DNA from 4 places in the Novosphingobium sp. TK71 genome. Region 1 is predicted to be linked to each of the others. Evidence: riboswitches for the same ligand, from Rfam matches in the RefSeq annotation. Region 1 holds a riboswitch; each other region holds the start of a gene.

Region 1 (7,587 bases):
TTTTCGGGATCGATGTCCAGCTCTTCTCGGAGGACGAGGAAGCCCGCCTCGTCACGGACCTTCGCGAAGCGTTGACGGACAGTGCGGAGCCGATCTCGCTTGCCGAGATCAAGGAACTGGCCGCCAATATGCCTGCCGTGGGGCGGACCCTGGTCGCGCTCCACCGCCGCCAGCGCGAGATGAGCGAACGCAGCGAAGCCATGGCCGCACAGCTAGGCGATGACTGGATCACACCGGGCCCTGCGCGCATGCCGTTCGAGCAGGTGCGCGACTTCTTCTATGCCCGCCACAACCACGTCGAATTGCTGGATGAGGCAGCCGAACGCATCTACCGTGAAGCGGGCCTAAGCCCGCGCTCGGTCTATGCCGGCCTTATCGAACGTTTGCGCGGGCAGCACGGCATCCAGATCGTCTGGAGCGAGACCGAAAGCGCCCAGCGCCGCTACGATCATACGCATCGCACACTCCATCTCTCCGCTCATCTCAAGCAGGGTCAACAGGCCTTCCAGATGGCCACCCAACTCGCCTTTCTGGAACTGAAGGACGAAATCGACCGCCTTGCCGACGATGCAATCCTGGCCGGCGAGGAAGCCAGGCGGCTCGCGCGGATCGGGCTCGCCAACTACTTCGCGGGCGCCCTCATCCTGCCGTACGGCGCGTTTCTCGCAGCGGCGGAAGAAGAAGCCTACGACATCGAACGTCTGGGCCGGAGATTTGGCGTGGGCTTCGAGACGATCTGCCACCGCCTTTCGACCCTGCAGCGAGCGGATGCACGGGGCGTTCCGTTCTTTTTCGTGCGCGTCGATCGCGCCGGCAACATTTCCAAGCGGCAGTCGGCGACCGACTTTCACTTCTCCCGCGTGGGCGGTTCGTGCCCGCTTTGGAACGTCTACGAAGCGTTCACGCAGCCCGGCCGGGTTCTGACGCAGATCGCCCAGATGCCGGACGGGCGGACATACCTGTGGATCGCCCGCACGGTGGGTTCGGGCAATGCCGGCTATGGTGTTCCCGGCAAGACTTTCGCCGTCGGGCTTGGCTGCGATATCCGCCATGCCTCCCGTCTGATCTACGCGCGCGGCCTCGATCTCTCCGATCCAGCGGCCGCAACCCGGATCGGAGCCGGCTGTAAGGTCTGCGAACGGCCGGCGTGCCCGCAGCGGGCTTTCCCTCCGATCGGCAAGCCCATCGCGGTGGACGAGAACCGCAGGACTCTGGTTCCTTACTCGGCAGAGTGAGGACGTATCGGCTCCAACTCCTGCAAATCGGAATTGCGCCAGACGCTGATGCGGCTCGGCGCGGCCAGCAGCGCCTCGACGAATGCGACATCGTAGGTCGGGACGGAGACAAGCTGACCTCGCTTGATCAGGACATTGCCTGATTGGGTGAGGCGGCCGTCTTTCGTCCAGCGTAGCCGCTCGCTGCTGGAGATGGGCAATACATCCATCAGCAACCGAGGCGTCAAAGGACGCCGCGCAATGGTCGTCAACTCAAGGACGATACGGCTCCAGCCATAGTCCAGCCTCATGGCATCGACTTCTCGAAAGCGCAGTCGATCGGTCCCATCGATCCAGCTCGACCTGCCGCACCGGTTGGATATGGCCAAAACCGCTCGGCGTGCCTCGGCTTTGCGCAAGCTGAGCCCTAGCATTTTGTTGAACGGACCACCAAAATCGAGCTCGAGGCCGACCTCGCCGATATGCCGACCTATCGCGTGTCGCATCGCACAGGCTGCAGGGTCCTGCTCGATCCGCTGCAGCAACTTTTTCAATTCCGAGCCGCCTGGCTCGCGATCATTCAAACTGGCCAAAGCCCCGTTCATCGTCACCTCTTGCACGCCAATCCGCCGGGTGCCCGTGCAGAGCGTCCCGACACGACCTGCCACTCCACGCAAACGAAGTGCCATGCCCAGTAGTGCCGCTCAGACGAGAAGTCCGTGCCCGGCCATCCCCTGGACCAGACAAGTGCGACCAGACGCCGGCAGGTCTCCTGGCTCGCGGGTCAATGCATCGATGAACGGCCTTCCCAGGCCTCGCAGGAGTTAGCGTCCGGCCCAGTGGCTGCGGCGCGGTCCTTGCCATGCCGCGATGAACATCGCGCTCGCCGCTTACAGTTGCAGGGACAGCCTCGGACTAGAGCGCGAAATGCCCTCACCGTGTTCCCTATTAAGCCTCGATCGAGGCACCGGCGCGATTTGCCCAACCGCCCATCGGGGCGAAGGAGCGACTTTTGCTAACTCGCCATTTGTGGCTCCGCAAGGGACATCGGCAGGGAAAGGGGCATTTGCCTAAGTTGCCGGCTAAATCGAAGCCGCAAGTTGTGCCGAAGGAGGCCTTGGGCCTACCGAAATGAACGACGTCCAACCTTCAGCGGTGATCGATTTCACGCCAAGCCTTGGGCGACATACCATAATGGCGACGAAACAGGCGTGCGAAGTGGCTGGGATTTGAATATCCGACCTGCAAGGAGGCCTCCATCACGGGCTTGCCCTGCTGGAGCAGCTCAAGCCCGGCTTCGATCCGCATGCGCTGAAGATCGCCGTTCACCGGCAGCCCGAAACGCGCGCGGTATCCTTCCTTCAGCCTACGCGTGTTGAGGGCAAAGGTACGGGCTAACTCCGCGATCGACCATGGATGGGCGAGATCCTCCAACATGGCCTGGCGCGCCGCATCGAGCCGGGTGTCAGTCAATGACGGAACATCGCGTGGCACCGCTAAGGATGGATCCCGGATGATTGCGCTGGTCACTTCAAACAGGGAAAGCGCAAGCGCTTCCATGCGCAAATCCGCAGCTGGTGCAGCAAAGGCAAGTTCGAACAGCGACTGCGCATCGCCGAGCAGTTCGGAAGGTGCGGCGCCTTTGCCCAACCAGAAACCTGGACAAGAGGCGTGGTGCAACGGATGTCGATGATCGACGCTGTCGAATGTCGCAAGCGCACCGATGCGCTCCAGGAACTCGATAGACAAGCGCAGCTCCACGACCCGAAATGGCGCCGATCCTTTAGCCGTGGCGATGCCCGTCACGGTATCGCGGGCAAAGGACACGTAGAAGTTTCCGGCCAGATAAGGGGCCGCCGGAAGCCGGGTTCCCTGCCGGTCCACCTGCCCTTCCCCCTCACCGGACAGCAGCACGACGATTGCAAGGCATGGCTGCGTCGTTGCCGAGACCGGCGAAGCGCCGCGCGCATCGAGTTCGAATACGGAAAGGTCGAAGCCCGGGCGAATGCTGAGGCGTACGCCTCGCCCTGCCGGCGCTCTCGTCCCATCGAAATGAGCCTCCGGCGCCATACCAACCGCACAGGGCAACTGAGATCCCGCTTGCGCCAGAGGGCGTTCAGACAAACTGAGGCGGGGCTTGATGGGATGTGGCATGCGCTCATTGAACGCTATTGATAATCACAGTCAATAAAGTTCCGATTGCGTTGGTTTACGTTCCGATCGCGGGCGCGAGCGATACGTCACTGCAGTTAGGGCCAAGCAAGCAGCGGGGGGCGAGACCGACCGTTCGGAGGGAATTCCCACCGGCCTCTCGATCGCCAGCTTTTTGATCGGGGTCCAACTTGAACACACGGCATACATCGATTTCGTCGGCCCTTCTGGCCGGAGCCGCTCTGTGGAGCGTAAGCGCACAGGCGCAGGAAGAGTCTGGCGATGAGAAAGGAAATGACCAGATCGTCGTAACGGCTGGCAAGCGGCCGCAGTCACTCGCAAGTGTCGATGGCCAGGTCGCAATCGCAACTCCGGCGGCGCTCGATCCACGCGGGTTCCAGGGCGTGGAGCAACTCGATCGCCTCTTCGCGGACCTTTCCATCCGCGCCCGCTCGAGCCGTACATTCGCCAACGTCACGATCCGTGGGCAGTCCTCGGTGGACTTCTACAATCCCTCGACCCAGCTTTACGTCGACGGGTTGCCGCAGGATCAGGCGCTGTTCTTCCAGTTGCTGCCGGTGGGCCTCGATCGCGTAGAAGTGCTCTATGGCCCGCAGGGCACGCTATACGGACGCGGCGCCGTGGGCGGCGTGATCAACGTCGTGACGCAAAAGCCCGACAACGATCTCCATGTGCAGGCCGTGGCCGCATTGACCAAGCTTGGCGAGACGGAGCAAGCCCGCGTGAGCGCCCCGATCGTGAAGGACGCGCTCTATGCCGATATGCTCTACGCAAACCGCCGCGAGGAAGGCGAACTTCGCGGCATGACCAGCGGCGATCAGCTTGGCGGATCCAGGACGGAAACCGGCCGGGTTCGCCTGCGCTACGCGCCCACCGGCGGCAAGGTGGACCTGATGTTCTCCTGGCAGCGCAGCACGGTGCGATCGGATGAGGAATACTTCGTACTGGAGCCGCTGTTCGATCAGCGCCGTGCACTGGAAATGCCCTCGCATTACCGGCTCCGTACCGACAGCTACGGCCTGACGGCGGCCTTCGATCTCGGCTTTGCCACGCTGACGGCATTGACCGGCTATCAGGATCGCGACCTCGATCGCACCGTCTTCGGCAGCTACACCCCGGAAACGCAGCGCACGTTCAGTCAGGAACTGCGCCTCTCGTCCAAGGGCGGTGGGCCGGTGGATTATGTCGCGGGCCTCTATTTCGAGGACTTGCGTTTCCGCCGCGTCGTGCCCGCCTACGATCTGGGATCGCACCAGAAGGTCCGCACTTATGCCGCTTTCGGCGAAGTGACCTGGCACGTGACCGACCGGCTCGATATCACACCGGGGCTGCGCCTGAGCCGCGAGGAAACCGACGCCGACACCTATTACGGCAGCATCGCGCTGGACAACCAGACCGGCAAGACCAGCGTTCTGCCCAAGCTGTCCATCGGCTATCAGGCCAGCGATGCGCTGCGGCTCTACGGCGTCTTCTCGACGGGATTCAAGGCCGGTGGCTTCACTCGCGCGGTAACGCCGGCGACCATTGCCTACAGCTACGCCCCACAGCACAGCTACAACTACGAGCTGGGTGGCCGCCTTCGCAGCCATGGTGGTCGCTACGAGGCAAGCCTGGCGGCGTATTACATCCTCAGCACCGACTTCCAGCTCTCGGTCGGCCCTGCCGATGGAATGTACTTGCAGAATGTCGGCAAAGTGAAAAGCAAGGGCATCAACCTTAACGCCCGCGCAGAACCGCTGGACGGCCTCCGCCTGACGCTTTCCGCGGCGCTCAACGACAGCTGGTTCAGCCGTTACGACAATGCGCTGAACCCTGGCGTCGATCTGAGCGGCAACACAATGCCTTACAGCCCTTCCGGCATGGTCAATGCCAATGTGCAGTACGATATCCGCCTGCCCGGCCATGCAGGAACCGTAAGTCCGCACGGCGGCGTCAGCGTAATCGGCAAGACATGGTTCGATGAGGCCAACAGTATCGCGCAGCCGCGCTATTCCCTGATCGATGCTGGGCTGCGCTGGCAGACCGGCATGGGCGTCGCGGTCGATCTCTATGGCGATAACCTCACGGACAAGCGCTATGCCGTTTATGCTTTCAACGCCGGGCAGGGGATCGGCAATGCCTATCAGCTTGGACGGGGCCGCGAACTGGGCGTACGCCTCAGCCTGAACTACTGACGGTCGCCCACGTCCATGAACATGTCACCGGCAGCCTTGCGACGATGGTCGGGCCTGCATCGTTGGTCTTCGCTCGCCTGCGCGGGTTTCCTCCTGATGCTTTGCGCGACAGGGTTGCCGCTGATCTTTCATGATGAGATCGATCGCTGGCTGGAGCCCACGAGCACCGCACAACTTGCCGAGCCCCGCCCGCTTGACGAACTGGTCGCGGCCGGGCGCCAAGTGCATCCCAAAAGGGTCGTGCAGTTCGTCGTCTGGGAGCCGGAAACACCCGATCGGCTGACCCTGTCGATGGGGACCAGCGCCACGGCCTATCCCTCGACCAACGTCAACGTCGTGATCGACAAAGCTTCCGGCCTGCCGATTGATGAGAGTGCCGGCGGCGGTGTGATGGACTGGGTGCTGAAGCTGCACGGCCAGCTACTCTTGGGACCGCTCGGTCCGCCTGTACTGGGGCTCGTTGCGCTGGCGTTTCTGCTGTCGGTTGTATCCGGAGTCGTCCTCTACGCACCGTTCATGCGTCGCCTGGCGTTTGGAACGGTGCGGCGCGAGAAGGACGCGCGAACCCGTCTGCTTGATCGGCACAACCTGATCGGCGTGGTCCTGACCGCCTGGCTGCTGGTGGTGGGAGGCACCGGTTGGGTCAATGCCTGGGGCGGCTACATCTTCCAGATCTGGCGATCCTCCGCCATGTCACCGATGGCTGCAGGGCAAACTGTGCCGAAGCCCCTCGTCTCGCCGCAGCATGCACTTGCCCAGGCCATGGCTGCGATTTCCAACAGCGAACCGGCAATCATCGCCTATCCAGGCTCGCTGATGGCGGATGCGAGCCACTACGCCGTCTATTTGCGCGGACGCAGCGCGATCGACAGCCGTCTCATGAAAGCAGCGCTCGTCGATGCCCGGACGGGCCAGCGAGGTTCGGCTCCGACCACGCCGTGGTATATCGAAGTGCTCCTGCTCGCCCAGCCGCTGCACTTCGGGGACTACGGGGGGCTGGCGCTCAAGCTGATCTGGGCACTGCTCGATCTGCTGGCGATCGCCGTGCTCTGGACAGGGCTGCGCCTCTGGTGGCGCAAGCAGGTGCGCCGATCATGATGCGGATTTTCGCGATCCCGCTGGCCTGCGCAGGCCTCACAGTGAGCGGTCTCGTTCTCGCGCTGGTGAGCGATGGTCCGATGGAAGTGTTCGGCCATGGCGCGGTGCTCATCCCCATTCTGCTGCTGGGCTGGAAACTTCGATGAGTAAAGGAGACGCGACGATGACAGATGCTGGAGCGGCAAATCCGACCTCTACGCTTGCCGGAGTGCCGGAAACCCTGCTTATCACGCTGGCCGCGCGGTTGATGGCCAACCGCCAGAACCCCGACTTGCACTTCGCCGATGCCGCAGCAGAGCATGTCGGCGACGCGATCGGCTTCGATCCGAAACGTTTTTCCGGCGACAGGGCCAGCATGCGCGGCTGCGTTGCTCGCGGTCAGTGGTTCGACGGCGTGGTCACTCGCTTTCTGAAAGAGCATCCCGAGGGGCTGGTTATCTCGATCGGCTCCGGCCTCGACACGCGCGCCAACCGTCTACTCCCTCCTGCAAGCGCGGACTGGGTGGATATCGATTTTCCGGAAGTGATTGCGCTGCGCGATGCCTATGTGCCGGCATTGCCGAATGTCACCATGCTGGCAGCGAACGGCACTCAGGTTTCCGAATGGGCGGAGAGTACGCGCTGGCGCGCAGGCCGTCCGGTCATGGTGATCGCAGAAGGCGTCTCCATGTATCTCCAGCCTAACGACGCTGAAGCATGGCTGCGTGGGTTGACCGCCGAGGCAATGGCTCGCGGATCCTCGCTAACGCTCGCGCTGGATCTGGCCTCGCCATTGATGGTGCGCCAATCGCACCGACATCCCAGCGTGTCGAAAACCGGGGCGAGATTTTGGTGGGGCGTGAAGCGACCACAGGACCTGACTGTAATGTGCCCTGAACTGCATCTGCGAGAAACTTATGACATTGCCCGGCGATGCGGTCCGGCAGCCC
Region 2 (7,587 bases), on a different replicon from region 1:
GCTCGCCGCGGACGACGGCCTGAAGGATTGCCTTCTTGCCTTCGGCGGTGAACTCGATTTCCTTGTTCGCGCCTTCCATCCGCTCCTGGAGGAAACGGCGTTCCTCGACATCGGCGATGTGCATGTATTCGAGGCCGACCTTGCCGCAATAGTTCGCGCGCAGGATCTGCACGATCTCGCGAACGGTCGTCCATTCGAGGCCGAGCGCGCCGCCGACGTAGACCGGACGGTCCTGCGCGGCGCCTACGAAGCCGTGGTATTCGGGCGTGAGGTCAGCGGGAAGCTGGCGCTGGTTGAGGCCGAGCGGGTCGAGATCGGCTGCCAGGTGACCGCGCACGCGATATGTGCGGATCAGCATCATGGCGCGGATTGCGTCGGCCGCGGCTTCGTCTATGCGGGACTGGTCGACCTTCTGGCCGCCCTTTGCCGCTGCCTTCTCGATCTGGACCTTGAGCGCGCTGGGGTCGAGGCCCTGGGTCAGGTCGTCCTCGAATTCCGCTCCTACGAGCGGCCAGTTCTTGCGCTGCCAGCTCGGGCCGGCCTGCGGGCCGTCGAGGGCATCATCGGGGGTGAAGTCGAAACTTTCGTCGCCCATCGGGTGTCACCTTTTGTCGCGCCGGAAAACGGCCGGCGCTACCAAACTCGTTCTAGGACGATGGTCCCGATGGTGGGGGCCTCTTCGTCCGCATCGCGTCCGGCATCTCAAACGTGCCGGATCGCTCGTGGGTCCCGTGGCGGCGCGGGTCCGAAGACACGCGCCGCCCGCGGGGATAGTGTCAGGCGAGTTCCTTGAGGACTTCCACAAGGGTTTCACCCAGAAGCGACGGCGAGGCGGAGACGCGGATGCCCGCTTCTTCCATCGCCGCGATCTTGTCCTCGGCGCCGCCCTGGCCGCCCGACACGATCGCGCCGGCGTGGCCCATGCGGCGGCCCGGAGGCGCCGTGCGTCCGGCGATGAAGCCCGCCATGGGCTTCTTGCGGCCGCGCTTGGCTTCGTCCTTGAGGAACTGGGCCGCTTCTTCTTCGGCGCTGCCGCCGATTTCGCCGATCATGATGATCGACTTGGTCTCGTCGTCGGCCAGGAACAGTTCCAGCACGTCGATGAAGTTGGTGCCGTTGACCGGGTCGCCGCCGATGCCGACAGCGGTGGTCTGGCCCAGGCCCGCGTTGGTGGTCTGGAACACGGCTTCATAGGTGAGCGTGCCCGAGCGCGAGACGACGCCGACCGAACCCTTGGAGAAGATGCTGCCGGGCATGATGCCGATCTTGCATTCGCCGGGGGTCAGGACGCCGGGGCAGTTCGGACCGATCAGGCGCGACTTCGAGCCCGAAAGGGCGCGCTTCACGCGGACCATGTCGAGAACCGGGATACCCTCGGTGATCGCGACGATCAGTTCCATCTCGGCGTCGATCGCCTCGAGGATCGAGTCGGCGGCGAACGGCGGCGGAACGTAGATGCAGGTGGCGGTCGCACCGGTCGCGGCCTTGGCTTCGGCGACGGTGTTGTAGTTCGGCAGACCGATGTGGGTCGTGCCGCCCTTGCCCGGAGTCACGCCGGCAACCATCTGGGTGCCATAGGCGAGCGCCTGCTCGGTGTGGAAGGTGCCGGTGGCACCGGTCATACCCTGGGTAATGACCTTGGTGTTCTTGTTGACGAGAATGGACATAGGGGAATCCTAATTCCTGTTCCTGGTGTAGGCCGATTCCGGCTTGGGAAGCGCCATGGCGCAAATTCCGCGAAGTGCAACCGTCCAAGTCGTAAAATCAACGGGCCAGTAAGCCGAGCCCGGCCCGCTCCGGCACTTTGCCGGGCGGGCCGGGCCGGTCAAACGGATCAGGCCAGCGAGCCGTCGATCGCCTTGCAGGCGACCAGCAGTTCCTTGACCGCGTCGATCGAGACCTGGAGACCGGCCTTCGCCTTCTCGTTCAGCTCGATCTCGATGACCTGCTCGACGCCATCGGCGCCGATCACGACGGGCACGCCGACATAGAGGCCGTCGACGCCGTACTGGCCTTCGAGGTGCGCGGCACAGGGCAGGACGCGCTTCTGGTCGCCCAGGTACGATTCAGCCATGGCGATCGCCGAAGCGGCGGGAGCGTAGAAGGCCGAGCCGGTCTTCAGCAGGGCCACCACTTCGCCGCCGCCGTTGGCGGTGCGCTTGACGATGGCGTCGATGCGCTCCTGGGTGGTCTTGCCCATCTTGATGAGGTCGGGAACCGGGATGCCCTTGACGGTCGAGTATTCGACCACCGGCACCATGGTGTCGCCGTGGCCGCCGAGCACGAACGAGGTCACGTCGCGGACCGAAACGCCGAATTCCCAGGCCAGGAAGGTCGAGAAGCGGGCCGAGTCCAGCACGCCGGCCATGCCGACGACCTTGTTGTGGGGCAGGCCCGAGAATTCGCGCAGCGCCCAGACCATCGCGTCGAGCGGGTTGGTGATGCAGATCACGAAAGCGTCGGGTGCGTTGGCGGCGATGCCTTCGCCGACTGCCTTCATCACCTTGAGGTTGATGCCCAGCAGGTCGTCGCGGCTCATGCCCGGCTTGCGGGCGACACCGGCGGTGACGATGATGACGTCGGCGCCGGCAATGTCGGCATAGTCGTTGGTGCCGGTGATCTTGGCGTCGAAGCCCTCGACGGGACCGCACTGCGACAGGTCGAGCGCCTTGCCCTGCGGCAGGCCTTCTGCGACGTCGAAGAGGACGATGTCGCCCAGTTCCTTCTGCGCGGCGAGGTGCGCGAGGGTGCCGCCGATGTTGCCGGCGCCGATGAGGGCAATCTTCTTACGAGCCATGATGCTTGCTTGTCCTTCCCAGAGGCGGGATCGACGGACGAAAAGGCGGCCTGCTGTGTCCCGCTAAAGGCAGGTGCCGGTGTTCAACGAGGGGCGACCTACGCCCCTCAAACCGACATTGCAACCGTGAAAAGCCCGCGCAAAGGGCTGGTGGGGCAGTTTTTACTGATAATAGTTCGCAATTGCAATAGTGGGCGGGAATGCGCGGAAAACGGGCCCGGGAAGCGGGGTTCGGAGCCTGTTTTGCGCAACCCGGCGGGCGCAGATTGCATCCAAGTGTCTCGCACGGCGGTATGACAGGCAAGCGTCGGGGAGGGCGAGTCGCCTTGGAGGAAGGGCAGGCGGTCGCGAGTCACGGCGGCGGCGGCGAGACTGTCAGGCGTTCGTGGTGAGCCGTCTGGCGAAGGCTTCGGCCATGCGGTGATCGAGCTGCCGGCAGATGGCGATCCACCAGTCGCAGGCCGCGATGTCCCCCGCGAGGCGCGCGGCGGCGGCATTGGCGCGGGCATGGGAGGCGGCGGACAGGCCGTGGCGGGCGAAATGGCGCAAGGCTTCGGCGAAGATGCGCTCGTTCGCGGCCAGGGTGGCCGCATCCTGCTGCTGCGCGGTGGCGTGCCCCTCCGTCCGCTGCCGGCGCGTTCGGCGACGAGTGCCGTTGTCGTTGACCGCGCCGAGCGGCACGGATGGACACAGCGCTCGCACGATCACAGGACACGTCCCGCCTTTGGCGGCGGAGAAGCGGATTGCCATGGTATCGGGCCTCTTGTCTTCGGCGTTAGGGGGTGGTGCCGCGACCCCGTTATAGGATTGCAGGCGCTAAGCCTTAATGAGGGCGTATGGTTGCCGAAACCTTGAGAGGGGAATCGGGAGGTTTACTGAACCGGTTGCCCGATCCAGCGCCCGGAATTGGCATACTCGGGCCTGATCCCATGGGCCTCGGGCAGGTTCCTCGCCCGGTATAGCGCCTCGCCGCCCCGTTCGCGCACGTCGCTGGCATAGGCGGGGACGGCGGCCTGCACGAGGGTGGCCGGAGCGGAGGCGGGCTGGATGGCGGTGTCCGGCCGGATCGGGGTTGCCGCCTCGAAGGCGCGCTGCACCGCGAGCGGGTCCAGCGCGGCGTTGGCCACCGCGCTGGCGGCGGAATCGTCATGGCGATGCGGCGCGGCGAGCGGCTCCCCGCCGAAGTAGGCGAAGCGGAAGGCCGAAGGGCTCCCCGCCGGTCCGCTCAGGGCATAGAAGCGGTGGGCGCCGATCGTCGAGAGATAATGGAGGCTCGGCGCCCAGTAGGGATTGACCTGGACGGTGTGGTAATGGGTGGCCAGGCCGACCGGCGCGTAGACGTAGCCCGAAAGCGCCGCGCGGGCGACTTCCTGCGCACGCTGCCAGAAGAAGCGCTGCGGCGCGCGTGCCAGCGACCCGTCGCAGGTGAAGGAGAACTGGCAGCCGGTCGAGCGTTCGGAGCCCTGGTAGACCACGCCGCAGACGGTCTTGGGATAGGCGGGATGGGCCAGCCGGTTGAGTACGACCTGCGCCACCGCGCGCTGGCCGGCATCCGGCTCGCTGGCGGCTTCGTAGTAGATTGCGGCGGTCAGGCACTGGAGCGCGCGGCTGCGGTCCACCCCGGAATTGTCGATGCGCAGCGCGCGGGCGACCGGGCCGGGGCCGGTCACGCCGTCATCGGCATCGGAATGAATGCCTTCGCCGATCCTGAGCACAGGCTCTTCGGCATCGAGATAGTAGAAGGCCGAACCGGGGAAGCTGGCTCCGGCCTGCTCGAAGGGCATCGGCAGGACCGTCTGTTCGGGGGACCGCGCATCGGCGATGGAGAATTGCTGCCAGGAACCCGGCGAGGCGAAGGCGGGCAGTGCCACGGCGGCCAGTGCGGCGAAACCCAGCGACCAGCGCCGGCGCGCGCGGCGTGCGACATGTCGCCGGCCGCCGCGCGCGAAGTGCCCGCGGAAATCGCGGGGACGCGCTTCCCAGGGTTCGAGGCAGGCAGGAAGGGCGGCAGCGGTCACGAATAGTCCTCTCGGCGCGTCCTTTCGGGGGACGGGCGCATCTTGCGCCTAACCCGCTTTGCGGCGCGCGGCATCCCTGCAGATCGGCACGTCCCGAAGCGGTACAGGCCCTGCCGATAGCCTTAATGGCTTAAGAGAATCTTCCGGTTTTCCCGGCGGCGATACCTGGCGCGGCCTTTACCGGCCCTGCTTGCCAATCCTCGCGCCGGACAGTATCGGCGCAAGCGACGTCATGGGTGGCCCGGAGCCGGGCCCCAGGATTGGAACCTGGTGGGAATTTCGGCGAAAGCCCGAAGCTGCCCCCGCAACTGTGACCGGGGAGCGCCCCCTCCACGCGATGCCACTGGGTCAAACCGGGAAGGCGGAGGCGGCGCGGCGATCCGGAAGCCAGGAGACCTGCCCTTGACGGTCGTTCCGCAGCCGGGCGGGGTGTCCCGGCATGCAGCGAGCACGCGCGCATGAGGAAAGGCGCGCGTCTCCGCCATGGACGGCAATGTCGTTCAAGGTTGGAGGAATTACCGTGAAGTATCTGTTTCTGCTGGGGACGGCCCTGTCCGTCGCCACTCCCGCGCTGGCGGACGAAGCCGCAAACGATAGCATCGCAGCGGACGGCATCGTCGTCACCGCGACCCGCACCGAGACCCCGGTGAGCGAGATCGGCCAGTCGGTCTCGGTCGTCACCCGCGAGGATATCGAGCGTACCCAGGCGGTCACCGCCACCGATGTGCTGGCCCGCCTGCCGGGCGTGACCTTCACCCAGTCCGGCGGCTTCGGCCAGCCCGCCAGCGTGTTCATCCGGGGCGCCGAGAATGCGCAGAGCCTCGTGCTGATCGACGGTGTGCGCATTAACGATCCGGGCGATGTCGGCGGCGGCTTCGACTTCGGCAGCCTGACCGTCGGCCAGTTCGACCGTATCGAAGTGGTGCGCGGCTCTTCCGGCGTGCTCTGGGGCAGCCGCGCCATCGGCGGCGTCGTCAACCTCATCACCGCGCGCCCGACCGAGCAGTGGACCGCGCGCGGCCAGGCCGAATATGGCTGGCGCGACCAGAAGCAGCTCGGCGCCTCGGCGGCGGGCAAGGTGGGCCCGGTCGGCCTGACGCTGGGCGGCAACTGGCTCAAGGGCGACGGCTATTCCGCCTTCGACGAGCGCCTCGGCGGCAAGGAGAAGGACGGCTTCGAAAGCAAGAGCGCCAATGCCCGGGCCGAAGTGGAACTGCTGAGCGGCCTGTCCGCCGACGCCGGGACCTACTGGACCAAGGCCAACTACGATTACGACAACACCGGCGCCGATGCCCTGAACGTGGGTATGAAGCGCGACACGGTGGGCTATGCGAACCTTCGCTACAAGGGGCTCGACGGCCGCCTGACCGCGCGCGTGGGCTACGGCCTCACCGACACCCGCCGCATCTCGGACGACGCGGTCTTCGGTCCCTACACCACCAACGGCCGCGCGGACCGCTTCGAGGGGCAGGTTTCCTTCAGCCCGATCGACATGGCCAGCATCCTGCTGGGCGCGGAGACCGAGAAGCAGAAATTCTCGAGCGATTACGCGAAGGACTCGACCTCGATCGACAGCTACTTCGGCATGCTGACGCTGCGTCCGGTCACCGGACTGACCCTGAACGGCGGGCTGCGCTACGACGACAATTCGGACTTCGGCCACAAGACCACGTTCTCGGCCAATGGCGCCTGGGTGATCGGCGGCGGCGAAAGCGCGCCGATCCTGCGCGCCAGCTATGGCGAGGGCTTCAAGGCGCCGTCGCTTTACCAGCTCTATACCAATGGCGGTTTCCGCGCGCTCGATCCCGAGACTTCGAAGTCGTGGGACGTGGGCGTCGAGCAGCCCTTCGCGGAAGGGCACGGGACGTTCTCGGTCACCTATTTCGACCGCAAGACCAAAAACCTGATCGACTACGATCTGGCCGAATGGAACTACTACAATGTCGGCCGCGCCCGCGCGAAGGGCGTGGAACTGGGCATGCAGGTGCGCGACTGGGAAGGCTTCGACATGAGCCTTTCCGCCACGTACCTCGACGCTACCAACGAGGATACCGGCGCCCGGCTCGCCCGCCGTCCCAAGACCAACCTCTACGCCAGCCTCGACAAGCACTGGTCGGACGGCTTCCGCCTCGGCGCGGACTTGCGCGTGGGCGGGGGGCGCTATGACGACGTGGCGAACACCTACTATCTTGGCGGCAATGTCGTGGTGGGCCTGCGCACGGCTTATGACGTGACGCGGAACATCCAGGTTTATGGCCGGGTCGAGAACCTGTTCGACGAGCACTACGAAGTGGTGCGGACATACGGCACGCCGGGCCGCGCGGCTTATGCCGGGGTTCGGGTGAAGATGTGATCCGAGCGCTTTCCCTGACACGGTCGGGACGGGGAAGGCGCAAGGCCCGCCTGCTCGCCGCCGCGCTGGCTCTTGCCGGCCCGGTGGCGGTGCTGGCGGGATGCGGGGGCGGCGATGCGGCCGACGCGCCCGGTTCCGCGAAGGCCGGTGGTCATCCCACGATCGTCTCGCTCAACCCCTGCACGGACGCGATCCTTGCCGAAGTGACAGGGCCGGGCCAGTTGCTGGCGATCTCGAACTACAGCCACGATCCCGAGAGCAGTTCGATGCCGTTGGAAGCGGCGCGTCGCTTCCGGGCGGTTTCGGGATCGGTGGAGGAAGTGGCGAGGATCGGCCCGCGTGTCGTCGTCGCCAGCGCCTTCCTCGATCCCGCAAGCGAGGCGGCGTTCCGGCGGCTGGGGTTCGAGCTGGTCAAGGTT
Region 3 (7,587 bases), 730 kb from region 1:
CGCGAGGCGGCCAGCGCAAAGACCGAAGGTGCGGGATGCGCGGTCCATTCGTCCCGTCGCAGATGCCGGGTCACGACACTGCCCGCGCCGAACCAGAACGGATCGCCCGATACCAGCATGACCACGCGCCTGCCGCGATGGGCCAGCAGCGGTTCCAGTCCATCGGCGAAGGGCACTGGCCACGTCATCCGCTCACCTGTAGAGGCGGGCAGGAGCCCGAGGTGGCGTGCGGCGCCGGTCACCAGTTCGGCACCGGCCAGTGCCTCGCGGCTTGCATCGGAGAGACCGGAAAGCCCGTCCTCACCCATGCCGACAATGGTAAGCCATGGCTGTTCAGGAGTTTCCGGCATTTCCCATATCCTGGTTCTCGGCGGGACGACGGAAGCCAGCGCGCTGGTCGCCTCCCTGGCGGAGCGCGGGCTCACCGCGACACTGAGCTATGCGGGGCGCGTCGAACGGCCGAAGGCGCAGCCGGTGCCGGTGCGTATCGGCGGTTTCGGCGGCATCGAAGGGCTGGAACGCTATTTGCGGGAACACCGGGTCACCCATCTGGTAGATGCCACGCATCCGTTCGCCGCGACCATGAGCGCGCACGCGCTGGCCGCCGCCCAGAACACCGCAACACCGCACATCCGGCTCACCCGCCCACCGTGGCAACCCGCCCGAGGCGACCGCTGGCAGCATGCGGCCGATATCGAGGCCGCCGTTTCGGCGCTTGCCGGGCCGCCGCGCAGGGTCATGCTGGCACTCGGCCGGATGCATGTGAACGCTTTCGCGGTGCAGGGTCAGCACCACTACCTGCTGCGCTTCGTGGACCGCCCGGAACAGGCGCCCGCGCTTCCCGACCATCATCTGGTGGTCGATCGCGGCCCCTTCACCGCCGAGGCCGACACGCGCCTGCTGCGGGACCATGCCATCGACCTGATCGTCTGCAAGAATGCCGGGGGCACCGGGGCGGAGGCCAAGCTCATCGCCGCGCGCCGCCTCGGCGTGCCCGTGCTCATGATCGACCGCCCAGCGCCCGCCCGGGGCAAGACGGTTCACCACCCCGGCGAGGTGCTGCGCTGGCTTGGTCATGCCGCCGACCTCGGCGTGTAGAGGATCGGCCTTCCCGGCCGCTCGACCAGCCGGGTCCGGCTGGAACCGAGGATCACCATGGTGCGCATGTCCGCCATTTCCGGCCGGGCCTCGCCCAGCGTGACGACACGCATTTCCTCCTCCGGCGTGGAGACTGCGCGCGCGAACAGGATCAGCCGGTCCGCTCCGCATGTCTCGCGCAGGACTTCAAGGACGCGCGCAAACCCGTGCGGTCGCGCCTTCGAGCGGGGATTGTAGAACGCCATCGCAAAGTCCGCCTCTGCCGCAAGGCGCAGCCGCCGCTCGATCAGGGCCCAGGGCTTGAGATTGTCGGAGAGGTTGATGGCGCAGAAATCGTGGCCCAGCGGCGCGCCCGCCCGGGCGCTGGCCGCCAGCATCGCGGTAATCCCCGGCAGCACCCGTATATCGAGTTCGCGGTGCGCGGCAGGCCCCGCCTCCAGCGCCTCGAACACGGCGGAGGCCATTGCGAACACCCCCGGATCGCCCGACGACACCACCACGACCCGCCGCCCACTCGCCGCCATCTCCAGGGCATGGGCGGCGCGCTCCAGCTCCACCCGGTTGTCGCTGGCGTGAAGCGTCAGCCCTGCCCGCGCGGGGACGCGCGAAACGTATGGGGCATAGCCGACGATGTCGGTAGCCTCCGCCAGCGCCTGCGAGACTTCTGGCGTCACCAGCGCGGCATCGCCCGGACCGATGCCCGCAATCGCGATCCAGCCGCTCATGGCCGGCGGCCCTGCCCGTGGATCAGCAGGATCGAGAAATAGGGCGTCACGGCCTGCGCCTCGCACAGCGGCGTAACGCGTTGCTCCGCCATGGCCGCATGTTCCACCAGCCAGGCCTCTCCCTCGCGCCCGGCGGCGGCCACCGCGCGCCGCAGCTTGTCGAGATTGCGACCGATCTTCATGACGACCAGGGCATCGGTATCGCGAATGCGCCTTACCAGATCGTCCTCGGGCAGCGTGGCCATCAGAACGGTGAGCACGTCGTCTCCCCAGGTCATCGGCGCGCCGCTGGCAGTCCACGCGCCGGACATCCCGGTGATCCCGGGAACCACTCGTGTCGGCACCGAGCCCGACAGGCGGGTGTAGAGGTGCATGAACGAGCCGTAGAAGAACGGGTCGCCCTCGCACAGGACCACGACATCCTCGCCCGCACCGGCCAGCCGCGCGACATGGCCCGCGCAATGTTCGTAGAACTCGGAAAGGCAGGCGTTGTAGCGCGGGTCGGACAGCGGGATTTCCGTCGTGACCGGATACTCCATCGCGAATTCCACAACGTCTTCGCGCAGCATCCCCTCGACAATCCTGCGCGCCTGCCCGGGGCGGCCGGACTTGCGGAAATAGGCGACATGCCTTGCCTCGCGCACCAGACGGTCGGCGCGAACGCTCAGCAGGTCCTGCGCGCCGGGGCCAAGACCCACGCCGTGAACGGTGCCCGGCTTCATTCCGCGCTGCTCCCGATGGCGTTGATCGCGGCCACGGTGATGGCGCTGCCGCCCAGCCGCCCCTCGACGATGCAGCAGGGCACCGGCATCGCCTCCCACAGCGCGGCCTTGGACTCCACCGCGCCGACAAAGCCGACCGGACACCCTATGATCGCCGCCGGGCGCGGACAGGCGGGGTCTTCCAGCATGTTCAGCAAATGGAACAGCGCTGTCGGCGCATTGCCGATCGCCACCAGCGCCCCCTGCAGATGCGGCCGCCACAGTTCGAGCGCCGCGGCCGAGCGCGTGTTGGACATGGCTTTCGCCAGATCGGGAACCGCCGGGTCGTGCAGCGTGCAGATCACCGGATTGCCGGCGGGAAGGCGCGATCTGGTGATGCCTTCCGTCACCATGCGCGCATCGCAGAGCACCGGAGCCCCGCGCGCTGCAGCCGCGATCGCGGCTTCGGCGAAGCCCGCGGAGAACCGTATATGAGCGGCCAGTTCGACCATGCCCGAGGCATGGATCATGCGCACCGCGATACGCTCTTCCTCACGCGTGAAACGCTGGAGATCGGCCTCGGCACGGATGGTCGCGAAAGACTGGCGGTAGATCGCCGCGCCATCGGTTTCATAAAGATGAGGCATCATTCGGCTCCGAAATGGGCGAGCAGTTGTGGGAGATCGAGGCCGGACCGGCATGGCGGGTCTCCGGCAGCGGCATCGATGGAAAGGTCGAAGCGGCCGTTTCGCCCGGTCAGCGTGACGCTTGCAGGGGCGGAACGCGCACAGCCCTTGGCGCAGCCGGAGACGTGAAGGCGGCCCGGAACGTGCGCGGCCAGCCGCAAGGCCAGCGGCCGCGTCGCCACGGTCGCCTGCGGGCACAGCGGTGCTCCGGGGCAGGCGTCCACGCGCATGGCCGGATCGGCAGGATCGCTGACAAAGCCATCCCCGACAGGATCGGGGAGCGGGTTCGCGCCTTCCAGAAGAAGCACCCGCCACGGGGTGATCCGCAAGGCCGCCGCCCCGGAACGTGTGACGAGCGAGGCCAGCGCCGCCGCCTCCACGCTGCCGAAAGCGGCGCCGCAGGCATGGCCCATGGCATGGGCACCGGGGCCGATGACCGGACGCGGCGATGCGGGAGAGACCCATCCCCTGGCCCAGCCCGGCAGCTCGGCACGGTGCCGCGCCATCCTGCCGGATGCGATCCCGCCGGAGGCGACAAACCATTCCGCCAGTTCGACCAGCGCGCCTACCGCTTCGTCCACGGCAACGGGAATCCCCAGCGCCCGGCCATCCGCGCGCAGGATGAGCCCGCCGCCTTCGGCCCGTTCGATCCGAAAGTCCGCAGGGCTCCCGCCCAGAATCGGCGCGGCTCCGGCGTCCACGGCGAAACCCATCTTTCCCGGCAGTTCCGGCAGGCGAACCTGCGCACTGGCCAGCGCCCCGGCGATCCGGAACGTGTCATCCCCCGCCGTCCAGTCCGGCGCTACAAGGATATTGCGGCGGTTTTCGGTATCGGGCCGGGCATCCACCAGTTCCAGCGCCACCAACTGCTCCAGCAGGGCCGCCCAACCGGCTTCGGTCACACCCCGGATCTGGAGATTGGCACGGCGGCTGAGGTCGATCGCCCCGCTGCCGTATTCGCGGGCCAGCGCGCAGAGCGCCAGCGCCTGCGCGCGTGACAGGCGCCCAAGGCGCGGCCGCACGCGCACGATCAGCCCGTCGCCCGCCATCATCGGGCGCCAGGCACTGGGGCACCAGCCACGCACGGCAAAGTCGCTCATGTGCGGCGATCCGGGCGGGACCGCAGGATTTTCAACAAGGCACGCTTCGACGAGACGCGCATAAACGCTTTCAACCGCGCGCGGCGACGATGACCGGGGCTTGCCGACGAAGTCGGTCCGTGCGCAACGACAGGCGGGCGCGACATACGCCATCCCTGCACACCGATGCAGCCCCAGCCGCACAGGTTCGTCGCTCACGCGGAGTACCGAGCCTTGGCCTTTCCCTGGACCATGGCAAGAGCGACCGACGCGCCGGCAGGTCTCCTGGCTCACGGGTCAAAGCTCGATACGCGGCCTTCCCGGAACCGGCGCCGATGGGCGCCTTCATCCAGTGGCCGGCTCCGTTGAGGGAGCCCCGGCATCTCGCTCGCCGCTTACAGTTGCAGGGACAGCTGCGGAATGGGAGTTTCCTCCGCACCGCATTCCCATTTCAGCCCCGAAAGGCACCCGCGCGATCGTTGCAGGCCGGACGAAATCCGGCTTGCAGGTGCCGCCTAACCCAAAACGGGATCGATGCCAATCGCCAGCGCAGCCCTGCAAGCGCATCCCGGCGATATCGCACGGCAGCGTGCGATACCGGGCGGCCCGATTGCGCCCGATCCCCGATTGCGCCCGATCAATGCGGCTGACGGCGCAGGCGTCATGATCTGCGAAACCCGGAAGTCATCGCCGATGGTGACGAAACCTCAGGTCGGGTCCGGACGTTGCACACCGAGACGAAGGAGAATCCCATGCTCGAACATGTCCCTCAATGGCTTGGCGCCCTGTTTCACAACTTCCGCGCGGGACATTCCAAGCTGGCGATCGTCCGCGCCGGGCTGGTGCCGGAAGGCGCCTTCATAGACCTGTCCAGCCCCGCTTTCGAGAACGGCGCGCGCCTTCCCGCACGCTTCACGGCCGATGGCGAAGGCATATCCCCGCCGCTGGAATGGGGCGAGGTTCCTGCCGCCACCACCAGCCTGGCGCTACTGGTCGAAGACCCCGACGCTCCTGCGGCCGAGCCTCTTGTCCACGCCATCGTCTGGAACCTTCCCGCAGGCACACGGGCGATTCCCGAAGGCGGCATCGGCCCTGACGACGACGGTGCGCCGGACGGGCGCGATGTGGGGCGCAACAGCTATCAGGCCGAGGGCTGGCTGCCGCCCGATCCCCCGCCGGGCCACGGCACGCACGATTACGTCTTCCAGCTCTTCGCGCTTTCCCGCGCGCCCGTGCTGGAAACGAACCCGGGCCGTTCGGAATTCCTGGCGGCGATCAAGGACCATGTCCTGGCCGCCGGAATGCTGGTGGGCCATTACGCGCGCGGAGACGGGGAACCGGCTGACGAGGAGTAGGTCACGGCGGCAAAGGCGAGCGCCCCTTCGGCGCTCCCGCCCCGCTGTCATCTCCATTCGCGCAGGCGGGTTGCGCGCGCGGCCATTGTCAGCAGCGCAGGAAAGGACCGGGCCGCGTGACACCCGGCCTGCCGCAGGACCGGATGTTCCAGCATGTTCTGAAGCGCCATGGCCCGCCGGACCTGACCGCGAACCTCCGCGGCGAGCCTGCAGTCGTATCGCCGCGCGTCCTCGCCCGCCATCACGCTTTGCGCGGCAACGAAGGCGCTGCGCAGGGCGATGGCCATGCCGTCCCCGGTGAGCGAGGCGGTCATCGCCCACTGGTCTCCCAGCCGCAGCACCCGGCTGTTCGCGGTCCGGGCCGGGGCCATGCCGTAGTTCAGGTTGGCGATCGTTACAGGACGGTCGAACAGCGGCTCCGCATCGGCCAGCATTTCGCGCAGCGCCGCGATCTCGTCCAGCCGGGCGCGCAGGCCCGTCCAGTCCCCGCCGGACTGCGCAAGACGGCTGCGGCGCACGACGAGGCACAAGTTGGCCCGTCCACCCTCCACCATCTGAAGTCCCGCATAACCGCCGCCGAACAGAAAGAGCATGATCGTGCCCGCCAGACGGTGCATCGCGGCAGGGGCAAGGCGGTAATGCATCTTGAACCCCACGAAACCATCCTCCGCCCGCCCCGTGGACGCCGTGCCTCTTTCGCGCAGGGGCAGCTTGCCGGTTGCCAGCAGCAGATTCTCCCCCTCTCGGTCCCCCTCGCTCGTGCGGGCCAGGCAGCCGCCGAGTTGGAGTACCCTGACGCCTCGCTCCACGCGCGCGCCGGATGCGATGGCCTCCCTCAGCAGCGCCTCGTCCAGCACATGGCGGCTGAGGCCCCAGGCACCGAAGGGCAGCGGCGCCTCCGCTTCCACGGTGCCCGAAACCAGCCTGATCCGCTGGATCGGCACACCGCCCAGCGAAGCGGGGTCCACGCCAAGCTGGCGCAGATGCGCGGCGGCCTCCACCGAGAGGAATTCGCCGCAGACCTTGTGATGCGGCCCATGCTCGCGCTCCAGCAGGAGCACGTCCCGCCCCTGCCGCGCCAACAGGCAGGCCGCCGCCCCGCCTGCAAGCCCCCCGCCGACCACGAGGACATCGGCCATGTCAGCGTTCCAGGGTGAAGCGGAAGCTCTCCGCCGCCATGCCTGGCCCGAAGGCCAGCGCCAGCCCATCTCCCTCGCCCGAGCCCGACAGCATCCGCGAAAGGATGAACATCAATGTCGCCGAGGACATGTTGCCGTGATCGTGCAGCACCGTTCGCGAAGGCAGCAGCGCCTCGGCGGGTAGGCCAAGGCCGTGCTCCACGGCATCCAGCACCGTGCGACCGCCCGCGTGGACCGCCCATAACGCGACATCACCGGCTGAAGCGCCGCGCAGGAGCCCCCGGTCGTCTCCGCGGGAGGCATCCGCCGCAAGAGCCTCGGCGATGCGGGCCGGCACTTCTCCGCCAAGGTGCATGTCGAACCCCTGATCGCGGATCGACCATGTGATGGCATCGGCCGTGCCCGGTATCGTCACCGCCCGAAAATCGCGCAGGGCGATCCCTTCCCGCTGCGCCGTCACCAAAGCCGCCGCAGCCCCATCGCCGAACAATAGCATCGCCAGCAGGTTCGCCAGATCGCCGCTCCGCTGGAAATGGATCGTACAGAGTTCCAGCGTCACCACCAGCACCCGCGCCTCCGGCGTCGAACGGACGATGTGATGCGCCAGCCGCAGGGAATTGACGGCCGCATAACAGCCCATGAAACCCACCACCGTCCGCTCCACGCCGGGATCGAGTCCGGCGCCGGCAACGATCGCCTGATCCAGCCCGGGCGCCATGAAGCCGGTGCAGGAAGCGACGATGAGGTGCGTGATCCCCGCCGCGGCGATGTCGATTTCCAGCGCCTCTATCGCGGCTAGGGCCA
Region 4 (7,587 bases), 240 kb from region 1:
GGCCCCGCGCTCTTGAGCGTGTCGACAAGCCCGGCCGCCTTTACCGCGGCGACAAGGGTGGTGTGGTCCCTGGAATTGACGGCATTGTCGATGATGTCCTTGTTCGCATACATCGCGGCCCCGCCGACCATGGGGTCCTTCGCTTCGACGGCCGCCGCGCCGGTCATGAGAACGGCGGTGGCGAGCAACGCTGCTAGTGTTCTGGATCGCACTTTCATCTGAGGCATCCTTCTTCCCGCACTCCATTCTTCTGGAATGCGCGGGAGATACGGAGCCGAAGCGGCGATGGACGCAGTGGCCTTCAGATAGTGGTGATTTTTCCGGTGAGGATCGGCGCGGTGCTGGGTGCCTTGTGCGGCGCGCCGGCGCTGTCTTCCAGCGTGATCGCCAGCGTCGCCCCGTCCGTCAGCATCGGGCGCATGTCGGGCGATATCGCCAGGACCGCCGATTGCATGACCCCCAGCGAACGCGGCACGCCGTCCTCCGGGATGACCCATAGTTCCGGGCTCTTGCCGTTGCCGCCCAGCGAATGGGGGCTGAGGTGGAGCATTCCGGCTTTGGGATCGTAAGCGACCGCCATGGTGGCGGAGCCTTCGGCCCCCGCCAGTTGCGAAACCGACATGGGCATCTTCGTGCGATCTTCGGCCGGACGGACGAGGATGAACAGGGCCAGGCAGGCGGCGATGGAAGCGGCGAAAATCGCGCCCGCGCGCCAGGCACGCAGACGGCGGATGAGCGCCGGTTCCGGGTTCCGGGGCGCGCCGGAATCGATGCGGGCGGCAACCTTGTCCCAGAGGTGTGCTGGAGGTTCTGCCGCAGGGATCGCCGCCAGCAGGGGTGACAGGCGCGCGGCCCATGCATCCACTTCGCCCGCGAAGACCGGATCGGACAGGCGCAGGCGCTGTGCGGCGGCGCGGTCCTCGCCTTCGAGCAGGCCGAGAGCCAGTTCCGCCGCCACATCACTGCGGCCGAAGGGATCGGCGGGGTCAGCCATCGCTTAGGCAGTCCTTCAGTCTCTGCATTCCGCGCCTGATCCAGCTCTTGATCGTCCCGAGCGGCGTTTGCAACTGGTCGGCGAGCTGCTGGTAGGTCAGGCCATCGAGAAAGGCGCGCCGGATCGCGTTGGACTGGTGGCTGTCGAGCCCTTCCAGGCAGCCGAGCAACCGCCGATTTTCCTGCTCATCGGCAAACACGGCATCCGCCAGGGGCGCTTCGTCAGGGATGGCCGCCAGAATTTCTTCCGACACCGCGACATGCCGATGCTGAGACCGGCGCCAGTCGATCGCGCTGTTGTGTGCGATCGCCGCGAGCCAGCTTATCGGGCTGGCGCGCTCCGCATCGAATGCGCCTGCACGGCGCCAGACCTTTACATAGACATCCTGCAAGACATCCTCCGCGGCCCCCCGGTCGCCGCAGATACGCAGGCAGATGCCGAATAGTTTCGGCGCGGTCATTTCGTAGACGGCGCGCAGGCCGGAGGGTTCGCTGGCCGCGGCAAGATGGAGCGCGGCGACGAGCCTTGCCCGCTCCTCCGTTGGTTTAGCGCTGCTCCCGTTTCGCACTGCCAGCTTCTCCGATGCGGCGATCCTGCCCGTTCGCCGCGAGGAGATCAACGATTGTCGCTCGCCGCCTGCCGGCTCACGGCCGGACAAGGACGGGCGTGCTGCGATAGAGCGCGGGGAAGGCCCTTTTGAGCGCGGCGATCTTGGGCTGGTCGTTCGCGCGGATATAGGCGGAATCGGGGTGGAGCGTCAGGAAATCCTGATGATAGGCTTCGGCGGGGTAGAAGCCCTTGAACGGTTCGATGCGCGTGACGATCGGCCGCTTCCAGACGCCGGCGGCCGCAAGCTGGTCGATATAACGCCGGGCGATCTCCTGCTGCCGGGGGGACTGCGGGAAAATGGCGGTTCGATACTGCGTGCCGTGGTCCGGCCCCTGGAAATCGCGCGTGGTCGGGTCGGCGGCCACGGTGAAGAAGATCTGCAGCAGCTTTCCGTAGCTGACCTGTGCCGGATCGAAAGTGATCCGCACCGCTTCGGCATGTCCGGTCCGCCCGCTTGCGACGGCGGCGTAGCTTGCGTTCGTGCGGTCGCCGCCCGAATATCCCGAAACGGCGCTGCGCACGCCCTTGACGTGCTGATACACACCCTGGATTCCCCAGAAGCATCCACCGGCAATAACGGCGGTTTCGCTTCCTGCAGGGTTGGGACTGTCGTGGAGAGGGGCGGGAACCTGCACGGCTGCGCGCTGCGGGGCCGCAGTGGAGCGGCTCTCCAGAACGGGCGCCGCGACGGCGAGGCCGCAGGCAAGGAATACGAGGAGCGGTCGCCTGCAAGGAAAAGCCTTCATTTCGTCCTCCCGGCAAAGTTCGAGTACCGGAAGATACGTTCCGGAAAGTCGGAAAGATGCAGGCGCGAAAATATAGTTTCCGATGCGATCGCGGACAGCGCAGGTTCATGCGCCGATGCGCCTGATCGGCAGGCTTCATGTTGGAGGAAACAGCCGATGATCCTCTTTGTCCTTTCCTATCTGGGCGGTGTGCTGACCATCATCAGCCCCTGCATCCTGCCGGTTCTGCCCTTCGTCTTCGCGCGGGCCGATCAGCCGTTCCTGCGCAGCGGATTGCCCATGCTGATCGGCATGGCGGTGACATTCGCGGGCGTTGCCACACTGGCGGCCGTGGGCGGGGGCTGGGCGGTTCAGGCCAACGGCCTGGGGCGGATCGTGGCTCTGGCGGTGCTTGCGCTGTTCGGCCTGCTGCTGCTTTTCCCGTCGCTGGCCGATCGCGCGACCCGGCCGCTGGTGGCGATGGGCGCGCGGCTGTCCCGTTCGGCGGAAGGAGACGTGGGCGGCTCCTCCGCCACGTTCTCCGCGTCGCTCCTGCTCGGGGTTGCCACCGGGCTGCTCTGGGCGCCTTGCGCGGGACCGGTGCTCGGACTTGTCCTGACAGGAGCGGCGCTGAACGGCGCCAGTACGCATACCTCCCTGTTGCTGCTCGCCTATGCGCTGGGCGCGGCAACTTCGCTGGCGCTGGCGCTGCTGGTGGGCGGGAAGGTGTTTGCGGCGATGAAGCGATCCATCGGCCTTGGTAACGGTGTTCGCCGCGTGCTGGGCGTGGCGGTGCTCGCCGGGGTGGCCGCGATCGCGCTGGGGCTGGATACCGGCCTTCTCACCCGCCTTTCGCTTTCGGGCACGGCGCAAGTCGAAGAGAGGCTGCTCGCCAAGTTCCGCCCCGGTACGCCTGCCGCTTCGGCCATGCGCGCCGGCCGGGCCGAACTGGGAGACGAAGGCGCGTTTCCGTCTTTGGCAGGGGCGAGCGAATGGATGAATTCGCCGCCGCTCACCGCCGAGGCGCTGCGTGGGAAAGTGGTCCTCGTCGATTTCTGGACCTACAGCTGCATCAACTGCCTGCGCTCGCTTCCCTATGTCCGTGCATGGGCGGAAAAGTACAAGGATCAGGGGCTCGTCGTCATCGGCGTTCACGCGCCCGAATTCGCCTTCGAGAAGAACCCGGCGAACGTGAGCCGCGCGATACGCGATCTCGGCATTTCCTATCCAGTGGCGCTCGATAACGATCGCGCGATCTGGCGCGCCTTCCAGAACCTCTATTGGCCCGCGCATTACTTCATCGATGGCAAGGGACGGATCCGCTATCATCATTTCGGCGAGGGGGATTACGCGGAATCCGAAAGGGTCATCCAGCGCCTGCTGGCCGAGAACGGCAATGCCCCGCCCAGCCTGGAGGTCGTGGCGGTCAAGGGCTCCGGCGTGGGCGAGGCGCCGCAGAAGGCCACCAATCGCTCGCCCGAAACCTATCTGGGCTATTCACGAGGCGAACGTTTCGCTTCGGCGGGCGGTTATGTGCCGGACCGGCCCCACAGCTATGTGCTGGGGCAGTTGCCCGGCCGCAATGACTGGGGAATTGCGGGATCGTGGACCGCCGGGCCGGAGTTCGTCTCGCTGGATGCGGCGGGCGGGCGTATCGCTTTCCGCTTCCATGCCCGCGATCTTCATCTCGTGCTGGGGCCGGGGCCGCAAGGACGCCCGGTCCGCTTCCGCGTCACCGTGGACGGCAAGGCTCCGGGCGGCGATCACGGCATGGACGCGGACGCGGCCGGGCAAGGCACCGTGACCACGCAGCGGCTCTATCAACTGGTTCGCCAGCAGGGCACCGTGACCGACCGGACCTTCACCATCGAGTTCCTCGATCCGGGCGTGCAGGCCTTCGCCTTCACGTTCGGCTGAGGAGGCGGCGCGCCGTTTCGGCCCGTCATGCGGGGCTCAGCCGTAGGAAGGATCTTCCAGCGCGTTCATCCAGGCGGGACATTCGTTCTCCACGCCGCCACGGAACGAAGCGCTGTTGAAGGACAGGAAATCGTGCGCGGCGTCGCGCGCGGTCATCGATGCGGGGATACGATAGCTGGCGGCAACCGCATCGCCGCAGGTTGCCGTCCATCCGGCGATATCCCGTTCGCGCTGCATCCAGAGCTGGACGAGCCAGAGGAAGTCGTGTCGCTTGTCCTGTATCGTGGGCATCCCTCGGTCCTTCAAGGTTTCGGATGCCCTAGGTTGCACAACGGCTTTATTCCCGCAATATCCGCCACTTGCGGCACAGGCCGGAAAGGGCGCCGCCCCGCCTCGTTATCCGGGAACTGCCGAAGGGCTTGCATGGCCGCTGTCTTGCCGCCAATCGGTCCGGATGCGTATTGCTCTATTCGAACCCGAGATTGCCGGAAACGTCGGCGCCGTGCTGAGGCTTGGCGCGTGCCTGGGCGCGAGCGTGGATATTATCGAGCCGATGGGCTTCGTATGGGACGATCGGCGCGTAAGGCGGGCTGCCATGGACTATATCGACCATGTCACGATTACACGACACGCCAGCTTCGATGCCTTCAGGGCCGATATCGGGCCGAGCAGACTGGTGCTGTTCACGACCAAGAGCAGCCATTCGGCTTATGAATTCGGATTCAGGGTAGACGATGTCCTGCTCTTCGGAAAGGAGAGCGCAGGGGTGCCCCCCTCAGTGGCGGATGTCTGTGATGCGCGCGTGCGCATACCGCTGCGGCCGGAGGTGCGCTCGCTGAATCTCGCCACGTCGGCCGCGCTCGCGCTTGGCGAAGCCCTTCGCCAGACCGCGACTTTGCCGGGGTGACGGTTACCCGGCCCGCTTTCCCGGCCCGCTTTCCCGGCGCAGCGGGCGAAAGCATCGCCGTAACAATACCTCACCTGCCATACACTCTTGAACACATTTCTTGCGTGGGTTAGCGGACTGCAACCGTTTCCTTCTTTCGAAGGCGGCGGGCAAGATCGCGCCGGTGCCTCGAAAGAGGCTTAATAGGGAACGCGGTGAGAGGGCTTCGGCCTTCGAATCCGAGGCTGTCCCTGCAACTGTAAGCGGTGAGCGCGATGCATATCGCGGCAGGCCAAGGAGCCTGGCCGCAGCCACTGGGCCGGACGCTAAATCCTGCGAGGCCTGGGAAGGCCGTGCATCAAGCGATGACCCGCAAGCCAGGAGACCTGCCGGCGTCTGGTCGCTCTCGCTTTGGTCCAGGGGATGGCCGAGGCCCGGTAATTTTTCCGTCTGAGCGACGAACGAGCGGTGGAAGCCGCATCGGTTCGTGTCGCGGTCGCCTCGGGCGTCCGGCCGATGGCGCGTGCCGACCGTCTTGGACGGCACGCTTCCACTCCCAGTCGCAGGCGCCGGGGGAATTGTAATGCAAATCAACACAAAGGCGGCATTCGCCCGCCTCGCCATGGGCGGGATCGTCGCGCTTGCCTCCGTTCCGGCTCTTGCCGGCGAAGTGGCTTCGGACGGGTCGGCTTCGGATGGCGGCAACAGCGAAATCCTGGTTTTCGGCCGGGGAGAGACCAAGATCGGCGAAGCCCATGCCGCCAGCGAAGGCAGCGTGGCAGGCTCCGACCTGCTGGTCCGTCCGCTGCTGCGCGTGGCCGAACTTCTCGAGGCTATTCCCGGCATGGTCGCCGCCCAGCATTCGGGCAGCGGCAAGGCGAACCAGTATTTCCTGCGCGGGTTCAACCTCGATCATGGTAGCGATTTCACGACCTATATCGACGGCGTGCAGATGAACCTGCGGACCCATGGTCATGGGCAGGGGTATCTCGATCTCAACGGTTTGATCCCGGAGATCGTTGCGCGTGAAGACTTCCGCAAAGGGCCTTATCGCGCGGACGGCGGCGATTTCGCCTTGGCGGGCACGGCCTACATGACGACGATCGCCGGCTTCGACCGCCCGTGGGTTTCGCTTGAGGGGGGCTCGTACAGCACCGGCCGTCTTGCAGCGGGCGGCACGATCAAAGGGCTTGGTTCCGGCGATCTTACGGTGGTGGGGCAGGCGAAGCGCTATGACGGGCCGTGGCAGCAGGAGGAGCACCTGCGCCATTATGCGGGCTTTGCGAAGTACAGCATGCCGCTGGGCGAAGGTGCGCTCCAGGCTTCGCTTCATGCCTACCACGCGACATGGCGTCCAACCGAGCAGATTCCCGAGCGGATCGTCGGTTCCGACATATGCGCCGACGTGTTCTGTTCGCCCGACCCGACGGCGCGCGGCAGGACCACGCGGTTCGTCGGCAATGTGGGGATCACGCAGGCGAGTTGGAGCGCCAACGTCTACGCCCAGTATTACGACTGGAACATGTATTCAAACCCGACTTATGTCGATCCCGACGGGACCAGCGCCCAGATCGACCAGTTCGACAAGCGCTGGGTTACCGGCCTCACGGCACGCAAGCACTGGAATCCGGCGCCGGAACTGGAACTCTCCGTCGGCACCGAGAACCGCTTCGACCATATCGGCAGCGTTGGCGTGAATCGCACGGAAAGTCGCGAATTCCTGTACTCGCTGGGCCGTTATCACGTCGAGGAACTTTCCGGTGCGATCCATGGTGAGGCAACCTGGCAGCCGTTGGCGGGCCTGCGCCTGACGGGCGGTCTGCGGGGCGACTACTATCACTATTCCGTGCGCGCCAGAAACGCAGCGGCGGAAGAGCTTGGTGAGGGAAGCGGGCACGATTCGATCGTTTCGCCCAAGTTCTCCGCGGCCTATGAAGTTACCCGGCAGTTCGAACTCTATGCCAACTGGGGGCGCGGATTCCACTCCAACGATGTGCGAGGGGCGGTGAATGCCGAAACGCCGGTGCCTGTTCTGGTACGCGGCACCGGCAAGGAGCTGGGCGCCCGTTTCCAGACGGACGGTTTCTCGCTGACAGGAACCTACTGGTGGCTCGACGTTGGAAGCGAACTGCGTTTCGTCGGTGATTCCAACGCGGTCGAGCCGACCGGCGCCAGCAAGCGTCATGGCTACGAACTTGTCGCTTTCTGGCGGCCGCTGCCCTGGCTTGCGCTTGATGGCAACTATACCGCCAGCCGTTCGCGATACGACAATGGCGACCGCATTCCCAACGCCTTCGAGAATGCAGCGTCGGCGGGGGCGTCCATCGTGCTGGACCCGTGGGAGACGAGCATCCGCATTCGCCATCTCGGCCCTTACCCTCTGGTCGAGGACAACAGCGTGCGGGACAGCGGCAGCACCGTAGTCAATGCCCGTGCCGCCTGGAAGGGAGGCCGGA

Evidence for each region. Region 1 has a riboswitch for cobalamin ahead of ACXJ16_RS22145 (hypothetical protein). Riboswitches for the same ligand answer to the same signal wherever they lie in the genome.
Region 2: linked by a shared signal. The riboswitch ahead of ACXJ16_RS01090 (TonB-dependent receptor domain-containing protein) and the one ahead of ACXJ16_RS22145 (hypothetical protein) in region 1 are both predicted to bind cobalamin.
Region 3: linked by a shared signal. The riboswitch ahead of ACXJ16_RS19240 (ferredoxin-like domain-containing protein) and the one ahead of ACXJ16_RS22145 (hypothetical protein) in region 1 are both predicted to bind cobalamin.
Region 4: linked by a shared signal. The riboswitch ahead of ACXJ16_RS21105 (TonB-dependent receptor) and the one ahead of ACXJ16_RS22145 (hypothetical protein) in region 1 are both predicted to bind cobalamin.

What each region holds. Positions count from the first base shown of each region.
Region 1 covers NZ_JBSZKA010000001.1:1,390,087-1,397,673, forward strand. Annotated here, with positions in the region: gene ACXJ16_RS22140 (short-chain fatty acyl-CoA regulator family protein) at 1-1,235, shown strand, start outside; gene ACXJ16_RS22145 (hypothetical protein) at 1,220-1,819, opposite strand; cobalamin riboswitch at 1,960-2,201, opposite strand; gene ACXJ16_RS22150 (helix-turn-helix transcriptional regulator) at 2,364-3,284, opposite strand; gene ACXJ16_RS22155 (TonB-dependent receptor) at 3,557-5,560, shown strand; gene ACXJ16_RS22160 (PepSY-associated TM helix domain-containing protein) at 5,576-6,658, shown strand; gene ACXJ16_RS22165 (hypothetical protein) at 6,655-6,804, shown strand; gene ACXJ16_RS22170 (class I SAM-dependent methyltransferase) at 6,822-7,587, shown strand, end outside.
Region 2 covers NZ_CM143962.1:252,248-259,834, forward strand. Annotated here, with positions in the region: gene ACXJ16_RS01065 (2-oxoglutarate dehydrogenase E1 component) at 1-595, opposite strand, end outside; gene sucD (succinate--CoA ligase subunit alpha) at 777-1,667, opposite strand; gene mdh (malate dehydrogenase) at 1,835-2,797, opposite strand; gene ACXJ16_RS01080 (hypothetical protein) at 3,173-3,547, opposite strand; gene ACXJ16_RS01085 (cell wall hydrolase) at 3,670-4,815, opposite strand; cobalamin riboswitch at 5,033-5,233, shown strand; gene ACXJ16_RS01090 (TonB-dependent receptor domain-containing protein) at 5,309-7,168, shown strand; gene ACXJ16_RS01095 (ABC transporter substrate-binding protein) at 7,165-7,587, shown strand, end outside.
Region 3 covers NZ_JBSZKA010000001.1:657,480-665,066, reverse strand. Annotated here, with positions in the region: gene cbiE (precorrin-6y C5,15-methyltransferase (decarboxylating) subunit CbiE) at 1-350, opposite strand, end outside; gene ACXJ16_RS19260 (cobalt-precorrin-6A reductase) at 349-1,098, shown strand; gene cobJ (precorrin-3B C(17)-methyltransferase) at 1,074-1,823, opposite strand; gene ACXJ16_RS19250 (precorrin-2 C(20)-methyltransferase) at 1,820-2,545, opposite strand; gene ACXJ16_RS19245 (precorrin-8X methylmutase) at 2,542-3,171, opposite strand; gene ACXJ16_RS19240 (ferredoxin-like domain-containing protein) at 3,171-4,310, opposite strand; cobalamin riboswitch at 4,548-4,776, opposite strand; gene ACXJ16_RS19235 (YbhB/YbcL family Raf kinase inhibitor-like protein) at 5,042-5,644, shown strand; gene ACXJ16_RS19230 (NAD(P)/FAD-dependent oxidoreductase) at 5,692-6,783, opposite strand; gene ACXJ16_RS19225 (type III polyketide synthase) at 6,785-7,587, opposite strand, start outside.
Region 4 covers NZ_JBSZKA010000001.1:1,145,341-1,152,927, reverse strand. Annotated here, with positions in the region: gene ACXJ16_RS21140 (fasciclin domain-containing protein) at 1-218, opposite strand, end outside; gene ACXJ16_RS21135 (anti-sigma factor) at 302-994, opposite strand; gene ACXJ16_RS21130 (sigma-70 family RNA polymerase sigma factor) at 987-1,562, opposite strand; gene msrA (peptide-methionine (S)-S-oxide reductase MsrA) at 1,639-2,349, opposite strand; gene ACXJ16_RS21120 (cytochrome c biogenesis protein DipZ) at 2,506-4,245, shown strand; gene ACXJ16_RS21115 (hypothetical protein) at 4,282-4,536, opposite strand; gene ACXJ16_RS21110 (tRNA (cytidine(34)-2'-O)-methyltransferase) at 4,700-5,152, shown strand; cobalamin riboswitch at 5,297-5,539, shown strand; gene ACXJ16_RS21105 (TonB-dependent receptor) at 5,715-7,587, shown strand, end outside.